DNA from 2 places in the Roseburia sp. AM23-20 genome. Region 2 is predicted to be linked to the other one. Evidence: predicted binding sites of a transcription regulator. Region 2 holds the regulator's gene; the other holds the start of a gene.
The links. The regulator HrcA, encoded in region 2, represses chaperone genes, less so after heat shock. The targets are predictions, from matches to a motif close to TGTTAGCACTCNNNNNNNNNGAGTGCTAACA.

Region 1 (10,316 bases), on a different contig from region 2:
GTGTCTTTTAATTCCAGACCAAGATCAGAGCTGATCACCTGACCACCTGTTAAGATTGCGATATCTTCAAGCATTGCTTTTCTTCTGTCACCATAGCCAGGTGCTTTGACAGCTACTACATTGAATGTACCACGCAGTTTGTTGACGATCAAAGTGGTAAGTGCCTCACCCTCGATATCCTCAGCGATGATAAGTAATCTTGCTCCGCTCTGTACGATCTGCTCTAACAGAGGAAGAATCTCCTGAATGTTGCTGATCTTCTTATCTGTGATCAGGATATATGGATCGTCTAATACTGCTTCCATTTTATCCATATCTGTGCACATGTAAGCAGATACATAACCACGGTCAAACTGCATACCTTCTACTAAATCAAGCTCTGTCTGCATTGTCTTAGATTCCTCGATCGTGATAACACCATCGTTGGAAACTTTTTCCATTGCATCAGCAACCATGTTACCAACATTCTCATCTCCTGCAGAGATTGCAGCTACTTTTGCGATCTGGTCTTTGCCATTTACTTTTGAGGACATTGCAAGAATTGCTTCTACTGCTTTGTCTGTTGCTTTCTTCATACCACGGCGGAGGATGATCGGGTTTGCACCTGCCTCAAGGTTCTTCATACCTTCCTGTACCATTGCCTGTGCTAAAACAGTTGCTGTTGTGGTACCATCACCTGCAACATCGTTTGTCTTTGTTGCAACTTCTTTTACAAGCTGCGCACCCATGTTCTCGAATGCATCTTCTAACTCGATCTCTTTTGCGATTGTAACACCATCATTTGTGATCAGCGGAGCGCCGTAAGATTTATCAAGTACTACGTTTCTTCCTTTCGGTCCTAATGTTACTCTTACGGTATTTGCCAGTTTATCTACACCTGCACCTAATGCTGCTCTTGCTTCTGTGCCATATTTAATTTCCTTTGCCATATCTGTCTACCTCTTTCTGAAATTTATTAATAATAAAAATCTGTTTTACTTTGAACAATTATTTATTCTACGACTGCAAGAATATCATTCTGTTTTACGATAATGTATTCTTCTCCGTCTAATTTTACTTCTGTTCCTGCGTATTTTGAATAAATTACCTTCTGTCCGGCTTTTACCTGCATGGTAACTTCTTTTCCATCAACCATTCCACCAGGACCTACGGCAATAACCTCTGCCTCCTGTGGTTTTTCCTGTGCACTGCTTGTAAGGATGATACCTGATTTTGTGGTTTCCTCTGCCTCACACTGTTTTAATACGACTCTGTCGCTTAATGGAACTAATTTCATGTTGCTTACCTCCTGCTTATGATCATCTGTTTTATTTCTTTTGAGTAGTTATTAGCACTCATTTCTTTTGAGTGCTAACTTATGGTTCATATAATAGATTTTTATATTTGAATCTGCAACCAAATATATTTCTATTTATGTCCATTTATTCTGATATTTTCTAATATTTTCTCTCTTTTTCTCGTTTTTTTATAAGTTCACTCATTTTCTGTGATTTTATACTTTTTTTATTTTTTCAGCGGAGACTGTTTTACCGTGCGTTTTACGGTCTGTTTTACTGTCTCCTTCATTGCTTTATTTCCTTCCATCCAAAGCAGTTTTAAGGCTCTTGAAAACAGTTTCTGCCGCTCCGGTGAAAGTTTACTGGTTTCTTTCATCAGTTCCTGTATTTTCTTCCATTTACTGTGGTAAAAATCATCTACCGTACGGATCCCGACTTTTTCGATCATATCAAATGCCGTCTCCACGATCTGTGCCCTCTCTTCCCCGTCTAACTGGTAAATCCATGATTTTATCGTTTCATCCAACAACAGGCTCTGCGCCGCAACCTGATCCACATGTACAAAAGATCTTCCGAGTACCTCCCATGACATGGCATCGTGCTGCTGGATCCCGCTGTTTGAGCTCTTGACAACTTCAAACGACTCCTGATGTTCTAAGAGCATTCCGACAATGGAAGATTCCGGCAGGATCGTGTGCAGCTTCGGCAGCATGCGCTGGTACTCTGTGCTTTCCACCATATCGCTCCGGAATCCCGGACCATCATTGCTGTACACATTTAAAATCTGGTTCTGGATCTGCGGATCACATTTTACGGAGGCATACACGGCAAAATTTCCACCCTTTGAATGGCCGCCGACACGCACCCTCTGCTTTTTGTCTGTCACTGCACGGTTCAAATATTCCACTGCCCGGAGCTGTCCCGGCGTTTCTGACAGATATCCCATATTAAAATCTTCCCGCCAGCCCGTGATCGTGTTGTCTGTTCCGCGAAATGCCACATACAGGCTGTCATCCGGCAGTTCCACACAGACCGCCGAAAACTGAAACTGTTGATCGTCTCGGATCTCATTGACATAGCAGTGCAGTTTTACATCCGAAAAACGTTTTGTTTCCGCCATTTTCTCCATAACAAACGGGGCCGATTTCGTCATGGATACCCGTGCCAAGATTTCGTCTTTATCATTCTTTTCCCAAAATTGTCCGGATGCCTCCTTAAGCGGTACAGCCGGCGCATTTTCCTCTGCTGTAACGATCCCCTCAAAATCAACATATGCAAGCTGCGCTAAAATCAGATTATCAACTTCATTAAATTCATCTGCCTCAAACGATAAATCCCCGCGCCAGTCCATATAATCCATGATATTTGCCATATTTTTCCCCCTGTCTTTTATTCAGATCAGCCCATAATGTTTCAGTCCGTTCCAGATCCCATCTTTATGGATATCTGTGGTAATAAATTCTGCCGCATTCTTTGCCACATCCGTACCATTTCCCATGGCAATCCCATGTGCCACAAATTCAAGCATTTCCACATCATTAGCACTATCCCCGAATGCATAAGTATCTTCTTTTGCGATTCCAAGAAACGCACAGAGACGCTCAATGCCACTTGCCTTGGAATGCCCCGCCTGCCCGATCTCTAATATTCCATCCGGCTCATGGACGATCATATCAAACTCCGTTCCCAGTTCTTTCCTGACAAGTTCTACATCTGCATTTCCAAGTTCCGCACTCAGCTTATTTACCTCATATTGTGCAATTCCGGTAATACTTTTTAGGTTTTCCCCAAGCTCATTTCTCAGATAAATGACATATGGATCATCCTTGAAGTCTTTTTCATCCACATAAATATAATTTGGTCCCTCTAGTACCATTGGTATCTGGTATTTTCTAAGTACTGTAAGAATATGTTTGATTTGTTCGTTGGTCAGTAAAAGTTCAAATAACTTTTCTCCCTCGAATTCAATGTGTGTGCCGCATGCTGCCACAATGCCATCAAACCCGAGTGCCAGTAATTTGGGACTTTTGATATTGGATCTGCTTCTTCCACTGCACAGGAAGGCATAATGCCCGTTTTTTCTTAGTTCTTTCAATGCTTCTTTTGTGCTTTCCGGTATATTCATCTTAAAATCCCATAATGTACCGTCTATATCAAAAAATACTGCTTTTTTCATTATATCGTCTATTTTTCCCTTCCGTCGTGATGTTTTTTATTCTAACAGAATTTTCCCATTAAGCAAAGTATTTTAAAATCCATATCACCGTATACAAAAATACCGCACAACCCTTTTACAGGCTGCACGGCATAATAATGCTCACTATTCTGTTTGCTTGCTCACGATGCAATGCTCCGCTCGTCTTACTCGCGATGCAATGCTCCGTTCGTATTACTCACGGTGCATGGAGAAGCTTTCCATGTCGTAATTCTTTAAGTTGTCATGGATGGTACGGTCATCTGCCTGACCGATCAGGGTATCACGGTTCTTTTTGGAAGAAATCTGATCGTTGAACGCACTTGGACCACCAACGCAGCCGCCCTCGCATGCCATACCTTCAATGAAGTCTTCCGGCAGTCTTGCAGCTTTTAACAGAAGTAATGCTTTCTTACACTCTGCCGCACCGTTTGCCTTGCATACGGTTGCTGCGATCTCATCGTTAGACTCTTTTAAGCTCTCAAGTACTGCAGCTGTTACACCGCCGGAGTTTGCGAAACGTTTACCAAATGTAGATGCTGTCTGATCATCATTTGGACACGGCTGTAACTCAACGCCTTTTGCTTTCATCATTGCACGGATCTCGCTGTATGTTAATACATAATCTGCATTTCCCTCGATCTTCTGATCTGCAACTTCTGACTTCTTGGCAACACACGGTCCAATAAATACAGTGATCGCATCAGGATCTTTCGCTTTGATCAGACGTGAAACTGCGCACATCGGAGATACTGTTGTAGATACACACTCTGCTAATTCCGGATAATGTAAACGCACCATATTTACGAATGCAGGACAGCAGGAAGTAACTTTTTTATTTCCCTCTTTATAAGCCTCTGCCCACTCTTCTGCCTCATAAGCTGCTGTCATATCTCCACCGAGACCTACATCATAGAAATCAGTAAATCCCATCTCTTTCATCGCTTTTTTCCAGCTTGCCATTGTGATATCTGCACCAAACTGGCCTTCTGTTGCAGGAGCTGTCATTGCATATACATGCTTACCTGCTTTTAAAGCCTCGATTACCGGCACAATATAAGTCTTAGATGCGATTGCTCCGAACGGACAGCTGTGGATACATTTACCGCAGCGGATACATTTTTCTTTATCGATCACGGAAATGCCGTACTCATTGTATGTAATCGCATTGACCGGACAGCTGAATTTACACGGTCTCTTTAAATGTGCGATTGCATTGTAAGGACATGCCTGTGCACATTTTCCACATTCTTTACATTTGGAAGGATCAATATGGGAACGGTCTCTTCCCGGCTCGATTGCGCCAAATTTACATGCATTGATACATGCTTTTCCAAGACAGTTCTGGCAGTTCTCTGTTACAGTATAACTGGAAATCGGACAGTCCTCACATGCGGAGCTGATAACCTGAACCACATTTCCATCATCCTCTGCGCCCGGTGCTTTACCCTCTGCTAAACGGACTCTCTGACGGATGATCTCCCTCTCTTTATAAATACAACAGCGAAACTGCGGTGTCGGACCTGGAATGAGTTCTGTTGCGATGTGGTCTCTCTCTTCTTCAAGTCTGCCTTCAAATGCAAGCTTTGCGACTGTGTAGAGTACATCGTGTTTGATTTTAATCACATTTTCATCTGCATACATCGTGTTTTACCTCGCTCATCTTATCTTTGTTAACTTTTTAACCATCTTAGACATTATATATTATCTGTATGGAAATTCAAGTACTTCGCTTGTTTTTATTGAGAAACACTTTGATTTTTTGCATCTTATTGAGAAAAAAGCAGTTCAAAATCCAGCAAACTCACCAAATAATCCTAACAATTCAAATCCATTCAATCCCATAAGATCACATTCTTCCCCCGTAATGTCCGTCATTTCACTGCCCTTTTTCACGGAAATTCTACCATTCAGACCATCTTCATCATCGGATTCAAATGTGAGTGTTCCGTCCCCCGCTGCAGGGTTTCCTGTAATAGCAGTCCAGACAGAGTGTATCTCTTCTCCCTTTAAATATGTGATTTTCATGTTCTGCATCCGGAAGTCACCGCCTGAAAATAAAATTTCCAGATTCTGCTTATTTCCATCAATTTCATAATTTACAGCGATCGCAGCCAGCTTATTCCGGAATAAATATACCTTACATTCCATCTCCCCCGTTGCTGATACTTTGTCATAAACCGCCATAAATATTTTTCCGGCAGGATCTTCTGATATTTTTGTCCCATCTCCATATTTTTTCTTCGCAGCTTTCTCTGCGGCATCTAACACATTTTGTACATTATCACTGCTGATCACAAACTGATAGCCCACACAATCTTTTTTCTGACCGTCAATTTCAAATTCCTGTTTTTCGATTTTATTGATCTTAATTTTATTAAATTCTTTCCGTGCTTCTTTTAATATATCTTTTCCAATCCCTTTTTGTTCTTTTCCACCATATAATCCTGCCAGAACCGTATTAAACCGTTCCAGATTCTGTGAACCGATCTTTTTTGCAATATATCCGCTTTGTTTGTTACTGTTATAATCATATGTAAATACTTTCGAACTCAGTGACGGAAACTGTGCTTTCAGTTCCTTGTCATTTAGTACCATTACAAATTCCAAATCCTGCAGCTTATCAAGATCTAACGTTCCCCTTAACTGCTTCTGTGCAGAATCTGATGCATACTCTGCCTGTATCTTCTGTTTCTTCCACTGCCCTTCTATCGAAATGGTATAATCTTCCCCATTCAAACCGTCTGCCACCTGTGGCTGATCCTTGACCGTTTGATACATAGCATATAAAATCTTATCGCTCTTTCTTAAAAAAAATCCATTTTTTATCCCTGCAAACAGCACAATTGCCAGAACTACTATGATTCCTGCAGACAAAATCCATATTTTCTTTAATGATTTCTTATGATCATTTTGTATTTCCATTGTAAGCCTCCATTTTCAGCCTGAATGATCCCGTTATTCTTACACATTCATTTTAATTTACGGTTTATTTTATTCTTTTTTCGTTCACTTGTAAACCAATAAAGCAAAAAAATGCTGCCTCCCATTTACAGGAAAGCAGCCATTTTTATGATCTTATTTTTTTATTTTAACACACTTTTTTGCACTCCAGTTTCCATATACCTTTTTGCCGTTTACCTTGACATAAGAGCGCATTCTTACATAATAGGTTTTATTTTTTGCCAGTTTTGTATAAGTTGCAGATGTCTTGCCAGAAGAAATATTTTTCTTTACCAGTCCTTTTTTGAAATTAGAACTCGTTGCATACTGTAACTCGTAACCACTGATGCCTTTTACTTTCTTCCATTTTACAACCATCTTTTTGCCAGATGCATTTTTTACGCTGGTAACAGACGGCTTAGCTGGCGCACTTGCGGCATAATCCAAAGTAAAGTTGTAACTGCCGATGCCATACCCTTCCGTACGCTGTGTCACCGCAAGATAATAATTACCTGCTGCAAGTTCAAATGTCTCTGTTGTTTTACGTCCGTCAGAAAGTTCAAAATTATAAACCTGATTATAATTTTTATCATAAAACAGATATTTCAATGTATTATCGGTAGAATTTAACGCATTAAAAATGATTTTGCCCTTTGCCGGCACCTTAAATCTGAAATAATCAATGCTGTCATTCGCTGCCATCACGCCTTTGTACTTCTTTTTCAGATCAATGGCATTTGCAGTATCGATCATATCATTATTTTTTGTCTGTGTCTCTGTAAAACTTTCTTTCAGATTATTCTTCGATACAGTCAAAGTAATATCATCACCAGTAACAATTTTCAAATAATACTGTCCACCAGTCAGATATACGCTCCAGCTAAATGAATTATACGCATCCTTTCTTTGCTAATCCAGCAGATTCTGCATGCTCTTTAAACTGATCAAAAGTGTTGATGTATTATGCAGTAATGCTGATGTAGTCGGCTGTAAAATTCCTGCTACACCTCCAAGGATCAATCCAAGATTGAAACTTACGATAAAGCGGTAATTGCCGCGGATACGTTTCATCAGGCTGTCCGATAATAGTTTTAATGTTACGATCTGGTAAAGATCATCCGAGCCAACCGTGATATCTGCGATCTCTCTTGCGATCTCTGCACCATCACTGATCGCAATACCAACGTTTGCAGCGGAAAGTGCCGGGGAATCATTGATTCCATCACCGATCATGATCACTTTTCTTCCGGCTGCTTTTTCTTTCTCAATAAATCCAGCTTTATCTTCCGGCAGTACTTCGGAATAATACTCGTCCACACCGACACGCTTTGCGATTGCTGCTGCGGTACGTTCGCTGTCTCCTGTCATCATAACAACCTTTGTGATACCGGCACGCTTTAAGGAATTAACAACTGCCTCTGCCTCCTCACGAAGCGGATCTTCGATACAGATCACGCCTGCCAGTTTTCCTTCGATAGCAAGATACAGATGTGAATATTCTTTTGGCAATGAGTCAAACAGATCCTGCTTTTCTTCCGGAATCGTACAGTTTTCATCCTCAAAGACAAAATGGCTGCTTCCGATCACTGCACGTTTTCCATCGATCGTTGTTGATATACCGTGTGCTACGATATACTCCACTTTGGTGTGCATTTCCTCATGCAGCAGATGTTTCTGCTGTGCTGCATCCACAACAGCTTTTGCCATGGAATGAGGAAAATGTTCCTCTAAACATGCTGCGATACGCAGTAACTCATCCGAATCTGCACCGTTAAAGGATACGACGTCAACAACGGTCGGCTGCGCCTTTGTGAGTGTTCCTGTCTTATCAAAAACGATCGTGTCTGCATCCGCAACTGCTTCTAAGTACTTGCCACCCTTGACGGTCACATGATATAGACTTGCCTCACGGATCGCTGACAATACGGAAATTGGCATTGCCAGCTTTAACGCACAGGAAAAATCAACCATCAGTACAGATATTGCCTTATTTACATTTCTGGTCAGAAGATATGTTAATGCTGTACCGCCCAGTGAATATGGCACCAGTTTGTCTGCAAGATGCTCTGCTTTTCCTTCCAGTGCAGATTTTAATTTTTCAGACTCCTCGATCATGGTAACGATCTTCTCAAAACGGCTGGAACCACCGACTTCTTTCACAAGAACTGTAAGTTCTCCTTCTTCTACCACTGTTCCTGCATAAACAGAATTTTCTTTTACCCTCCGGACCGGAACAGATTCTCCGGTTAAGGATGCCTGGTTGACCATCGCCTCACCATCGCTTACCACACCGTCAAATGGGATGACATTTCCCATATGAACCACAACTTCATCTCCCGGACGGATTTCTGAAGTTGTTACGAGTACTTCCTGATCTTCGCGCTTTAACCAGACTTTTCCTACATTTAAGGACATCGTACGCGCCAGATCATCCACGGATTTCTTATGCGTCCACTCTTCTAAGAGTTCTCCTATGCCAAGTAAGAACATAACCGAGCCGGCTGTCTCAATATCATTTCTGAAAACCGATACCCCGATCGCAGTTGCATCGAGTACCGGCACTTCAATCTTCCGGTGCCATAAGCACTGTAAACCTTTCCATATATATTTTACGGATTTGAACGTCGTGACACATGCCCGTACCGGATATGGCAGAAACATTTTACTTGCATAACGGCAGACAACTTTTTCGATCAGTTTCTCCTGATATTTCGCATTTAATTCACGGCCGGAATTTTCGATCACACCTGCTGGAACATCCACTTTTTCATAAGAAAACTGCTGTAATGTACGGATTATCTCTGCACGATCTCCAATATAAGAGATTACCGCATCCCCGGTTCGCTCATAAACTTTTGCAAACGTCACATATTTATTGCTGTGTAAAAAATAAAGAAGCGTATCTGCCTGTCCACAACTCATCCTGTACTGGGACACATGGATACGCATACGCCCTTTGATCTCATGTTTGATGACAAACTTCATATTTCTCACTCCATTTCCAGACTGTCTCTAAAAAAGGAAGCACCTGAGGATTTTCTCCCGGTGCTTCCTGTCGCGGTATAAGTAAGCCACTGCTTTTATATTTTCATCCTCATTTATTTATATGAAGAAATCCTCTCAGGACTACTTGTTTTACACCTTATTCTTCAACAGCTGCCTCGTTCTCTGCTGCACTGTCCTCTGTTTCTGCGGCTTTCTCTGCTTCATCTGCGAAAGCTGCTGCCTCTGCTGCTGCGGCACGCTCCTCGTTGATACTCTTAGCCTCCTCGTAGATATCACCGGCATTCTCCTGAACAGTTGTAACTGTGTTCATTACACACTCCTTTGCACGAAGTACTGCTGCTGTACAGTTTGTGTAAACTTTCTTAGCATCCTTGCTTGAGAGAACTTTGACACCTGCGGTTCCAAATAATACTCCTGCTGCAAAAATACCTGTTTTTTTCCAGTTAATTGCTTTAAAACAATCTAACATCTTATGTACCTCCTGTGGATTAAATTATTTGTATTGGCTGTCATTAACCGACTGCCCTCTCTGTAACATTTTAACGATTATATACCCTCATTTTTCCATTTTCAACTAAAAAACGGCAAATGAGAAATTTTATCATTTGCCGTCTTTTTCATGTTTTATCTTTCATTTTCTATTTTGTATTCAGCGTACGCATGGAGTTTAAAATTGCGATCACAGAAACTCCGACATCTGCGAATACTGCTTCCCACATATTTGCCATACCAAGGGCACCTAATAATAATACCAGGGCCTTGATGGCAAGTGCAAATACAATATTCTGTTTTACAATGCCAAGTGTCTTTCTTGCAATTTTAACGAGTGATGCGATTTTTCGGATATCATCATCCATAAGCACAATATCCGCTGCCTCGATCGCTGCATCCGATCC
Region 2 (10,316 bases):
TTTATGTACCTCGGAACGGTTTTTATACAAAAAACGCGTCAGATTATAACAGTCCACCCATATCTCATGACCATTCTCTCTCCACTCCTCATCAAAGATCAGTTCTAATCCATAATGAAGATGCACGGTATCGATATTGTTAACATTTTCCTTTGTACTGTAGCCGGTGTGCCCCATATAACCGATCACATCCCCCGCTGTCACAAAATCTCCTTCTTTCAGCTTTGCCTGATAGGGATAATCCTGCCGCAGATGTGCATAGTAATAGTAACGTTTTTTATCCAGGCTGCGGATTCCCACCCTCCAGCCTCCGTACTGGTTCCAGCCGAGTGCCTCCACATATCCCGACTCAATACAGATCACCGGCGTTCCGATCTGCCCCATCATGTCATGCCCTAAATGCTGTCTTTTATATCCATAGCTTCTCGATACACCAAAATCGTCATAATCACTGTATGGAAATCCTTTCGCGATCGGTGAAAATGCCTTTAGTCCATATTTTTTTACATAAGGGCCGCCTTCGCTCTCCTGTATCTCATACTCACCGATTAGTCCGCCTAATACCGCCGAATACGCCTCTTTATAATAGGAAAAATACTTAAGCTGCCCTGCCGCCTCATCAAATGTCAGTTCTTTTTTCTTCACCTTTTCTGCTGCCTGATTCAGTTCCGACACTGCGGATGTACCAAACTCCCCGCCATTTTTAGCCGCCACATAGGAAAGCAGGTCGATCCAGTCAATATGTATCTCTTTTCCATATGTTCCCACATCATATTCATATGCCTTGCACAATGCCTCGTAGGATACATTAAAATCTACCCAGCGGATCGTCCCATCCGATGTTGCAGCGACCGCATTTTCTCCTGCTCCGGCTGTATTTTCCCATAAAATAAAAGCAGCCACAAGAAGGATGGCTCCCTCTAAAATAATGGCTGCTCTTACTCTCTGACACCAGGTTTTCTTTCCGATCGACGTCATATGCATGATGATCATCCTCCCCCGCCATTCTTTTTCATTATATGAATACAGCAGGAGGAATATCATATTTTTCGTTATAACATATCTTTATTTTTACGACAGATTCCAAAAATCATTCCTGATATTTCATTCTTCTTTTTCCTGGCACGCACTGCACATTCCATACAAAATTGAATTCTTACACTGCAGCTTAAATCCGTGATCTTTTAAAATATGTTCCGAGATTTCGTCCATAAATTCACACTCCAGATGAATGATCTTTCCGCATTTTACACACTGTAAATGCAGATGTTCCTCACAGTGATGCCCCAATTCTACGTACTGGTATACTGCCTGATTCCCTTTTTCAGCAACATATTTGATCACCGTGCCGTCCTTTGCCAGTTTATCTAAATAGCGGTAAATGGTGGTGATGTTTACCTCGCAGTCCTGCGTCCTCAGATAATGGTCGATATCTGCTACCGCCACTGTCCGGTCACTATTTTTCTTTAAAAATTCCAATATTTTTTTACGGCTGATCGTCGCATAACCACTTCCCGGCATTCTTCCTCGTACCTTCCTGTTTTCTCAATTTTATAATGTTACGGTGCAAACGCATAACATACTTTGATTGCTCACTGACTTATCATTAAAACCCAATCCCGCATGCTCTTATGACAATGCCCCAGAATACACCAAGTGCATACAACGCTGCGACGATTCCAAGGTTCTGCTTCCAGTCACGGTTTAAACGGAATAATACCAGAAGTCCGACACCGGCATTGACTAACAGTCCAGACATCATAGCACCCGCTCCGATAATGCCGCTTAAATAAAGTTCTGTGATCACAACCGAAGATGCACAGTTCGGGATCAGTCCGACTAACGCTGCGACAGCTTCACCCGCGAGCGGCATCACTGTAAAAAATCCTGCCAGTGTATCTTCCCCGATAATTCCTATCACAACATTCAAAAGGAAAGAAATGATCAAAATATACAAAAAAATCTTTAATGTGTGCTTCAGTGCGGAAAGTAAAATTCCATCCTCACAGCTGCAGTGTTCTTCCTCACAGACCACATGGATGTCCATTTCTTTTTCATGCTTTTTCATCACACCTACATATAAAAACTCCACCACAAGACCGGAAATCATAGCGATCACTACTTTGGCAGCAAGGATCTTAACGATCACTGCCGGCGCTACTGCCTCTGAAATCATGATCGGGAGCATCTCATCGGAGGTCGACAGAAAAATCGCAAGCAGTGTTCCGACTGTGATCACACGCCCTGCATAAAGACTTGATGCTGCGGCAGAAAAACCACACTGCGGTATCACTCCAAGCAACGCGCCCCATACTGGTCCGCTTTTTCCGGCATTTCTGATCCGGTTTTTTGCCTTTCCTCCGGTTTTATGCTCTAATGTCTCCATCAGAAGATATGTTACAAACAAAAAAGGCAGTAATTTTACACTGTCTAATAAAGTATCTAAAATAATATCTAACATATGGCACTCCATTCCTGCAATTATTTTGCAATCGTTTTGCATTTGCAACTTGTTTGCATTTTTATTATACGCAGAAATATCTGAATGTCAAGAAAATTTTCGTATTAACATTTGAATATTGTTATTTAGAAATTAATTGTGCTGTGAACCAAAATAATGCCGGTAAAAAAGAATTGCAAGCACCGCCGTCAGAAAATCTGAAACTGCCTGCGCTGCCAATACTCCGGTATAGCCTGCCAGATGGGATGCAGTCAATATCACAACAGCAAAGATAAGTCCCTGTCTGCTGACCGACAGCCAGAACGCTCCCCATGCCTTTCCGGCAGACTGGAATGTACAGGTCGTCACAAGAACGATCGCTACAAATAACATTCCCATCTGCTGGTATTTAAGCATTTCCACGCCGGAATTTACAATCTGTGCATCATCCATAAATACCCGTATCAGCGGTTTTGCTGCAAGTGACAGGGCTGCGGCAAGGATCACGGCAAGACTGCACTCAAATTTATAACAGAATGCCAGAATTTCTTTTAACCGTTTCTTATTATCTGCTCCATAATTGTACCCAATGAGCGGCTGCGCACCAAATGCAAATCCAACTAATACCAGCACAGCGATCATATTTACTTTCATAACGATTCCCATTGCAGCCACTTTTTCATTGCCGTAAGGCAGTAAAAAACGGTTTGTCAGTGCCATTCCAAAACTCTGCATCAGATTTGTGATCGATGCAGGGATTCCGATGGCAAAAATCGGCTTCAGTTCATCAGCCGAAATATGAAATCCCACAGGGTTTACAGACAATTTCTGGCTTCGTTTCAGTAAAAACCACAGAAAATAAAGATCTGCACATATATATCCGATGACCGTTGCGATTGCAGCTCCTGCTGCCCCAAATCCAAGCAGAGAAATAAATACCGGGTCTAACACCATATTCACAACTGCACCCAATATCGTTCCTACCATAGACGCCTTCGCAAAGCCTTCCGTACGGAGCAGGTTTGATGGTGTAAAGGATAAAATAATAAACGGTGCTCCAATCACAATACCCGTATAATATGCAGACGCATAACACAATGTATCTTCATCTGCTCCAAGCATATGGAGAATTGGCATGCGAAAAGCCAGCATTATGATAATCACCAGAATACCACATAAAATTGCAGCATAAAAACAGAATACGCTCATCCTTCTTCCGTCGTCATCCTGTTTTTTCCCAAACATTCTTGAAATAACAGAGCTTCCTCCAAGTCCAAAGATATCTCCCAGTGCGATCATCAGCGTAAAAACCGGTGCTCCAAGTGATACACCCGCCACAAGATCAGTATTTCCTGTCCCTGCAATAAAATAAGTATCCACCATATTATAGATCAGCGATACCACCATGCTGAGCACTACCGGAAGTGCCATTGTAAAATAAGCCTTAGATACCGGTGCTTTTTCAAAAATTTCGTTTTCTTTCATTTTTCTGTTATCTGCCCTATTTTTAGATATCATCTAAGGATTCTTTGATCTTATCCATGAATCCCTTTTTCTTTTTCGGCTTTTCTGCTGTTCCTGCGCTCTCTGCCGACTTGTTTAAAGTATTACCTGTCGCCTCATCAAATTTACGCAGTGCCTCTTTTGCTTCTGCATTTAAAGATGTCGGAACCTGTACCACCAAAGTTACGTAATGATCACCACGCACAGCTTTATTACGAAGAGAAGGCACACCTTTTCCTTTCAGACGTATTCTCGTATCTGTCTGAGTACCTGCTTTCACTTCGTATAAAACATCACCATCCACCGTATTAATGCGAACCTCTCCGCCTAATGCCGCCTGTGCAAAGGAAATCGGTACCGTAGAATAGATATTCATATCCTGGCGCTGGAAGATCGGATGACGAGATACTACTACCTCTACTAACAGATCTCCACGCGGTCCGCCATTGATGCCAGGTTCACCTTTTTCACGGATTCTGACACTCTGTCCATTGTCAATTCCGGCAGGAATCGATACCTGAATTTTCTTTTTACTTGAAATGTATCCTGTTCCACGGCAATCAGGACATTTATCCTTGATCATCTTTCCGGAGCCGCCACAGTCCGGACAGGTCTGTACATTCTGTACTGTCCCAAAGAAAGACTGCTGGGTAAATACCACTTTACCTTTACCACCGCATTTTGTACAGGTCTCCGGTGTTGTTCCCGGTTTTGCACCTGTACCATGGCATTTCTGGCACTCATCCTTTAAGACCATCTCGATCTCTTTCTCACAGCCAAATACAGCTTCCTCAAATGTAATGCGGACGCTGGTACGCAGATTCTGACCTTTCATCGGTCCATCATTGCCACGTCTCCTTGATCCACCGCCGAAGAAATCTCCGAAAATATCCCCAAAGATATCTCCCATATCCATACCGGAAAAATCAAATCCGCCTGCTCCACCGGCACTGCCATCAAATGCCGCATGCCCAAACTGATCATACTGTTTTCTCTTCTCTGCATCACTGAGCACTGCATATGCTTCCTGCGCCTCTTTAAACTTTGCCTCCGCTTCCTTATCTCCGGGATTCATATCCGGATGATACTTTTTGGCAAGTACACGGAACGCTTTCTTGATCTCAGCATCTGTTGCCGTTTTACTCACGCCTAAGACTTCATAATAATCTCTCTTATCTGCCATAACGTTTTCCTCTCTCAAACTGCATACAGGGTTTCCGGGAAAACCCCCGGAAACCCCGTTGTATTTTTATTATTTCTGATGATTAAACTTCTTTGAAGTCTGCGTCTACGACATCATCATCTGCGGAAGATGCACCTGCCTGTGCGTTACCGCCCATGCCGCTCATATCAGGACCTGCACCAGCTGCTCCCTGTGCTGCCTGTGTCTGCTCATACATCTTTGCAAATACCTTCTGTGCACTCTCTGTCAGTTTTTCCTGAAGGGATTTCAGCTCTGTTACATCAGCTTCTGTCATTTCTTCCGGATTCTGATGTGCATCTAAGAATGATTTTACTGCATTCATATCAGCTTCTACTGCAGATTTATCAGCCGGATCAAGGTTTGCCCCAACCTGATCTAATGCCTGCTGTGTCTGGAATACGAAGGAATCAGCATCGTTTCTTGCATCGATTGCTTCTTTTCTCTTCTTATCCTGTGCTTCGAACTCTGCAGCTTCTTTTACTGCCTTATCGATCTCATCATCAGACATGTTAGAACCTGCTGTGATCGTAATATGCTGTTCTTTTCCAGTTCCTAAATCTTTTGCAGATACATTTACGATACCGTTTGCATCGATATCAAATGTAACTTCGATCTGCGGAACACCACGACGTGCTGGCGGGATACCATCCAGACGGAACTGTCCAAGGGATTTGTTATCTCTTGCAAACTGTCTCTCACCCTGTACAACGTTGATATCTACTGCTGTCTGGTTATCTGCTGCTGTTGAGAAGATCTGGCTCTTCTTTGTAGGAATTGTTGTATTTCTCTCGATCAGTCTTGTTGCGATACCACCCATTGTCTCGATGGAAAGTGAAAGTGGTGTTACATCCAGAAGTAAGATCTCACCTGCACCTGCATCTCCTGCAAGTTTACCACCCTGGATAGATGCACCGATGGCAACACACTCATCCGGGTTCAATGTCTTACTTGGCTCTTTGCCTGTCAACTGTTTTACTTTATCCTGAACAGCCGGGATACGTGTAGAACCACCAACTAATAATACCTGACCAAGATCAGCATTGGTAAGTCCTGCATCTCTCATGGCGTTCTGAACCGGAATAGCTGTTTTTTCAACGAGATCATGTGTCAGTTCGTCGAATTTTGCTCTGGTTAAGTTCATATCAAAGTGTTTCGGTCCCTCAGCAGTTGCTGTGATGAACGGAAGGTTGATATTTGTGGTTGTTGCAGAAGAAAGCTCTTTCTTTGCTTTCTCAGCAGCTTCTTTTAATCTCTGAAGAGCCATCTTATCAGTAGAAAGATCAACACCTTCTGCTTTCTTGAACTCATCGATCATCCACTGTGTGATTCTGTTATCAAAATCATCACCACCAAGATGTGTATCACCGTTTGTAGATAATACTTCGATAACACCATCGCCAATCTCAATGATAGAAACATCAAATGTACCACCACCAAGGTCGTATACCATGATCTTCTGCTCTTTCTCATTGTCAAGACCATAAGCTAAAGCTGCTGCTGTCGGCTCGTTGATGATACGTTTTACATCAAGACCTGCGATCTTACCTGCATCTTTGGTTGCCTGACGCTGGGCATCGTTGAAGTAAGCCGGAACTGTGATAACAGCCTCTGTTACTTTTTCTCCTAAGTATCCTTCTGCATCAGCTTTTAATTTCTGTAAGATCATTGCAGAAATCTGCTGTGGAGAATACTGTTTATCATCAATTGCTACTTTATAATCAGTACCCATATGTCTCTTGATAGAAGATATGGTCTTTTCTGCGTTTGTAACAGCCTGACGTTTTGCAGGCTCACCTACTAATCTCTCGCCTGTTTTTGTGAATGCAACGATAGATGGTGTTGTTCTTGCACCTTCCTGATTTGCGATAACGGTAGGTTTTCCACCTTCCATAACAGCTACACAACTGTTTGTTGTACCTAAGTCAATACCAATGATTTTACTCATAATGATTTCCTCCTCATCTAATATCTATGAAATACTTAGTTTGCTACTTTTACCATACTGTGTCTTACTACAGTATCTCTGTACATATATCCCTTCTGGAGTTCTTCTGCTACTACATTTTCTCCTAAGGTTTCATCCTCCACATGCATTACTGCGTTGTGGAAATTCGGATCAAATTCTGCACCGACTGCTTCGATCGGTGTTACACCTGCTTCCTCTAATACGGTAAGCATCTGGCGGTAGATCTTATCCATTCCGACAACAAAAGCATCTTCTTTGCTTTCTTCCGGAACAGCTGCAAGACCACGCTCGAAGTTATCAATTACCGGCAGGATCTTTTCTACGATCGTTTTGGCTCCCATATCGTACATCTGTGATTTTTCCTTTTCTGTACGCTTACGAAAATTATCGAACTCTGCCATCTGTCTTTTGACTTTGTCAGTAAGCTCTTCGATCTGCTCATCCTTTTTATCTTTTTTCTTTTTGAAAAAAGATTTCTTTTTATCTGAATCTTCAGAATCCGTATCAGCATTTTCTGCTTCTTCCGTATCTGCTGTCTCAGTTGTCTCTTCCGTGGATGTCACATTTTCATCCGTCTGGGTTTCAGAAGCATTTTCCTCTGTGGAATTCTCCATTGCTTCGTCTAATACCTCTTCATTCATCTCTGACATCTATGAACCACCTTTCTATGTCTGTTCCTTATCCTTGTTTAAAATTCCATCTAAGGAATTTTTCAAGGTTTTCAGGTTATCCATTACTTTCTCATAATCCATTCGCTTCGGTCCGACAATTCCTATCGTTCCACGAACGCCTTCGCCCAATTCATAAGTTGCTGTCACAACACTGCAGTCCTTCATGGTCTGTATCGGGCTTTCATTTCCTATATAAACCTGAATCCCTGTATTATCATCATCTAACAGGTTTTCAGTTACAAGGCTCGCTAACTGCTGTTTCTCCTCAAATGTGGAGATCAGCTCACTCGCTTTCTCCGAATCACTTAACTCCGGATATTTAAAGAAGTTGGTTGTTCCGCTTGTATAAATGCGGATGTCCTCATCCTGTCCCATCGTCTCTGCCACGGTATCAAGCACATCACTGATGATATCACTGTGAATGCCTGCCTGCTCTTTCAGCTTTGCAATGGTTCCAAGATTGATCTCCTGCAATGCAAGACCATTTAAATTCGCATTTAACAGGAAATTCAGTTTTAACATCGTCTCATTATCGATTGGTTCACTGACCGGAATAATTTTATTCTTGACCAGATTACCTTCGGTAACGATCGTTGCTAAGATCTGTTCTTCATTCATATTGGATAACTGGATGAACTTTACTTTATTCTTATGGAACGTCGGTGCTGTTACCATCGTTGCATAATTGGTATTGTTCGCCAGTATCTTTGCCACTTGCTGCAACACCTGATCCATCTTCTCCGTGTGTTCGATGACGAAACTCTTCATCTCATCGACCTCACGTTTTTTCTCTTCCATCAGATGATCCACATAAAAGCGGTATCCTTTGTCAGAAGGAATCCTGCCGGCTGAAGTATGCGGCTGTAAAATGTATCCAAGTTCTTCCAGATCTGCCATCTCATTACGGATCGTTGCAGAGCTTAAATTCAAATCGGTATACTTGGATATCGTTCGTGATCCAACCGGTTCGCCTGTCTCTAAATAGTTGCGGATGATTGCATCAAGAATTTTCGTTTTTCGTTCGTCTAACTCGAATTCCTCGTCCATTCTCTTCTCCATCTCCATACTCTGTAACTCTCTGTAAGAATCTGGCATCTGCCTTAGTTCCCAGTTACTTTTTATATCTGTTAGCACTCGTTATTGTGGAGTGCTAACATCTATGTACTTAAAATAGCACCATCATATTCTTTTGTCAACACTAATTTTTATAATTTCTGCGGTTTTATATTTTTTTTATAATTTTACGGTTTTATTCCTTTTTCTTCCTATATATATGAGGATCAATCCGATCAGAACACTGCCACTAACAACCACCAGATAACGCACCAGATGATTTCCTGCATCCAGTCCCATACTCTCCATGATCTTTTTGTACCAGAAATATACCAGCATGTGCAAAAGAAAAATCTCAGTCGAGAGTTCACGCATAATCTTTGCCATTGCCCCCCGCTTATCGCTTACCGGACAAAAAGCGGCTGCCAGAAAAAGATTTGCCGTGACAAGAGGTGTCATTAGATACATATCATGGGATGATTCGCCAATTTTCTGAGTGACGATCCACTCTTCTAACATCATGAGTGCCAGAAAAACTATCGTATGCCATCCATAATCATTTTTTCTGATCCGGTCTGCCTTTACCCGGAACAAATATCCCGTCGTCACAAACGGGAATCCAAAAAACAGGCCATTTCTTGCGGTAGCAAATACAGAAAGATACCATCTGATCTCATTTGCAGCCGGCGAAAGATCATCAAAAGCATGATGATAAGTGTTATGGCAGACTCCAGCCAGATATAATAGTACGGCAGCCACTACAATGCTTTTTACACTCCATTGAAAGTGCGTTGCAAGAAGATACAATAACAGTACCGCCACAACCGTTGCAAGAAGATACCATAGCTGTATATAAGAACCGATCAGAAAAAATCTTCTCGCCAGTTCTGACAAATTTCCGGCAGCACTTCTTTTTTTCTCCCAGAACCGGTCAATGATCGGGATCAGATATAACAGACTCCACCATACATACATCTTTATAATATGGAAAAGATATTTTTTTACCCTGCCTTTGTCCGCTATTTTTTCTCCCATAAAATATCCGGTACATACAAAAAAGAACGGCACTGCCATCCGGCAGATTACCTGCTGAAATTCGTGTGAAAATACCGGAGCAGCCTCTTCAAATGGTGGAATGTGAATGGCAACAACTAGAAATGCTGCTGCAAATTTCAGAAAATCAAGTGCCCTGTATTCATTTTTTTCCGATAGATATATCGTAGACATCTTAGATCCTTTCTTTCGTCCTGCCCTGTTCTTTTTTTCTCTTATCACCCGTTCTATATCTGAAAACAGCAATCCCGATCACCGACAGGATTCCAAGACCGCTCAAAACAGCACCCGTTTTTAAATACGGTGTACAGTAATAAAATTCGATCTGATGTATTCCCTCCGGCACATCAACTGCCATATACATCGTATCTGCCTTTAAAACATCTGCTTCCTTGCCATCAATATACGCCTGCCATCCACTGCTGT

Region 1: a site for HrcA is predicted at 1,326-1,356, ahead of groES (co-chaperone GroES). Genes of this name have one in related genera too.

The regions. Positions count from the first base shown of each region.
Region 1 is NZ_QRHS01000001.1:453,558-463,873, forward strand. It holds gene groL (chaperonin GroEL) at 1-929, opposite strand, end outside; gene groES (co-chaperone GroES) at 992-1,276, opposite strand; gene DW650_RS02105 (DUF2974 domain-containing protein) at 1,504-2,649, opposite strand; gene DW650_RS02110 (Cof-type HAD-IIB family hydrolase) at 2,671-3,453, opposite strand; gene DW650_RS02115 (4Fe-4S dicluster domain-containing protein) at 3,667-5,115, opposite strand; gene DW650_RS02120 (hypothetical protein) at 5,260-6,396, opposite strand; gene DW650_RS02125 (fibronectin type III domain-containing protein) at 6,550-7,260, opposite strand; gene DW650_RS02130 (heavy metal translocating P-type ATPase) at 7,324-9,399, opposite strand; gene DW650_RS02135 (DUF6110 family protein) at 9,557-9,889, opposite strand; gene DW650_RS02140 (heavy metal translocating P-type ATPase) at 10,059-10,316, opposite strand, start outside.
Region 2 is NZ_QRHS01000003.1:45,051-55,366, forward strand. It holds gene DW650_RS04350 (M23 family metallopeptidase) at 1-984, opposite strand, end outside; gene DW650_RS04355 (Fur family transcriptional regulator) at 1,105-1,521, opposite strand; gene DW650_RS04360 (putative manganese transporter) at 1,607-2,461, opposite strand; gene DW650_RS04365 (MATE family efflux transporter) at 2,594-3,925, opposite strand; gene dnaJ (molecular chaperone DnaJ) at 3,948-5,126, opposite strand; gene dnaK (molecular chaperone DnaK) at 5,209-7,092, opposite strand; gene grpE (nucleotide exchange factor GrpE) at 7,128-7,763, opposite strand; gene hrcA (heat-inducible transcriptional repressor HrcA) at 7,779-8,879, opposite strand; gene DW650_RS04390 (acyltransferase family protein) at 9,018-10,064, opposite strand; gene DW650_RS04395 (YfhO family protein) at 10,066-10,316, opposite strand, start outside.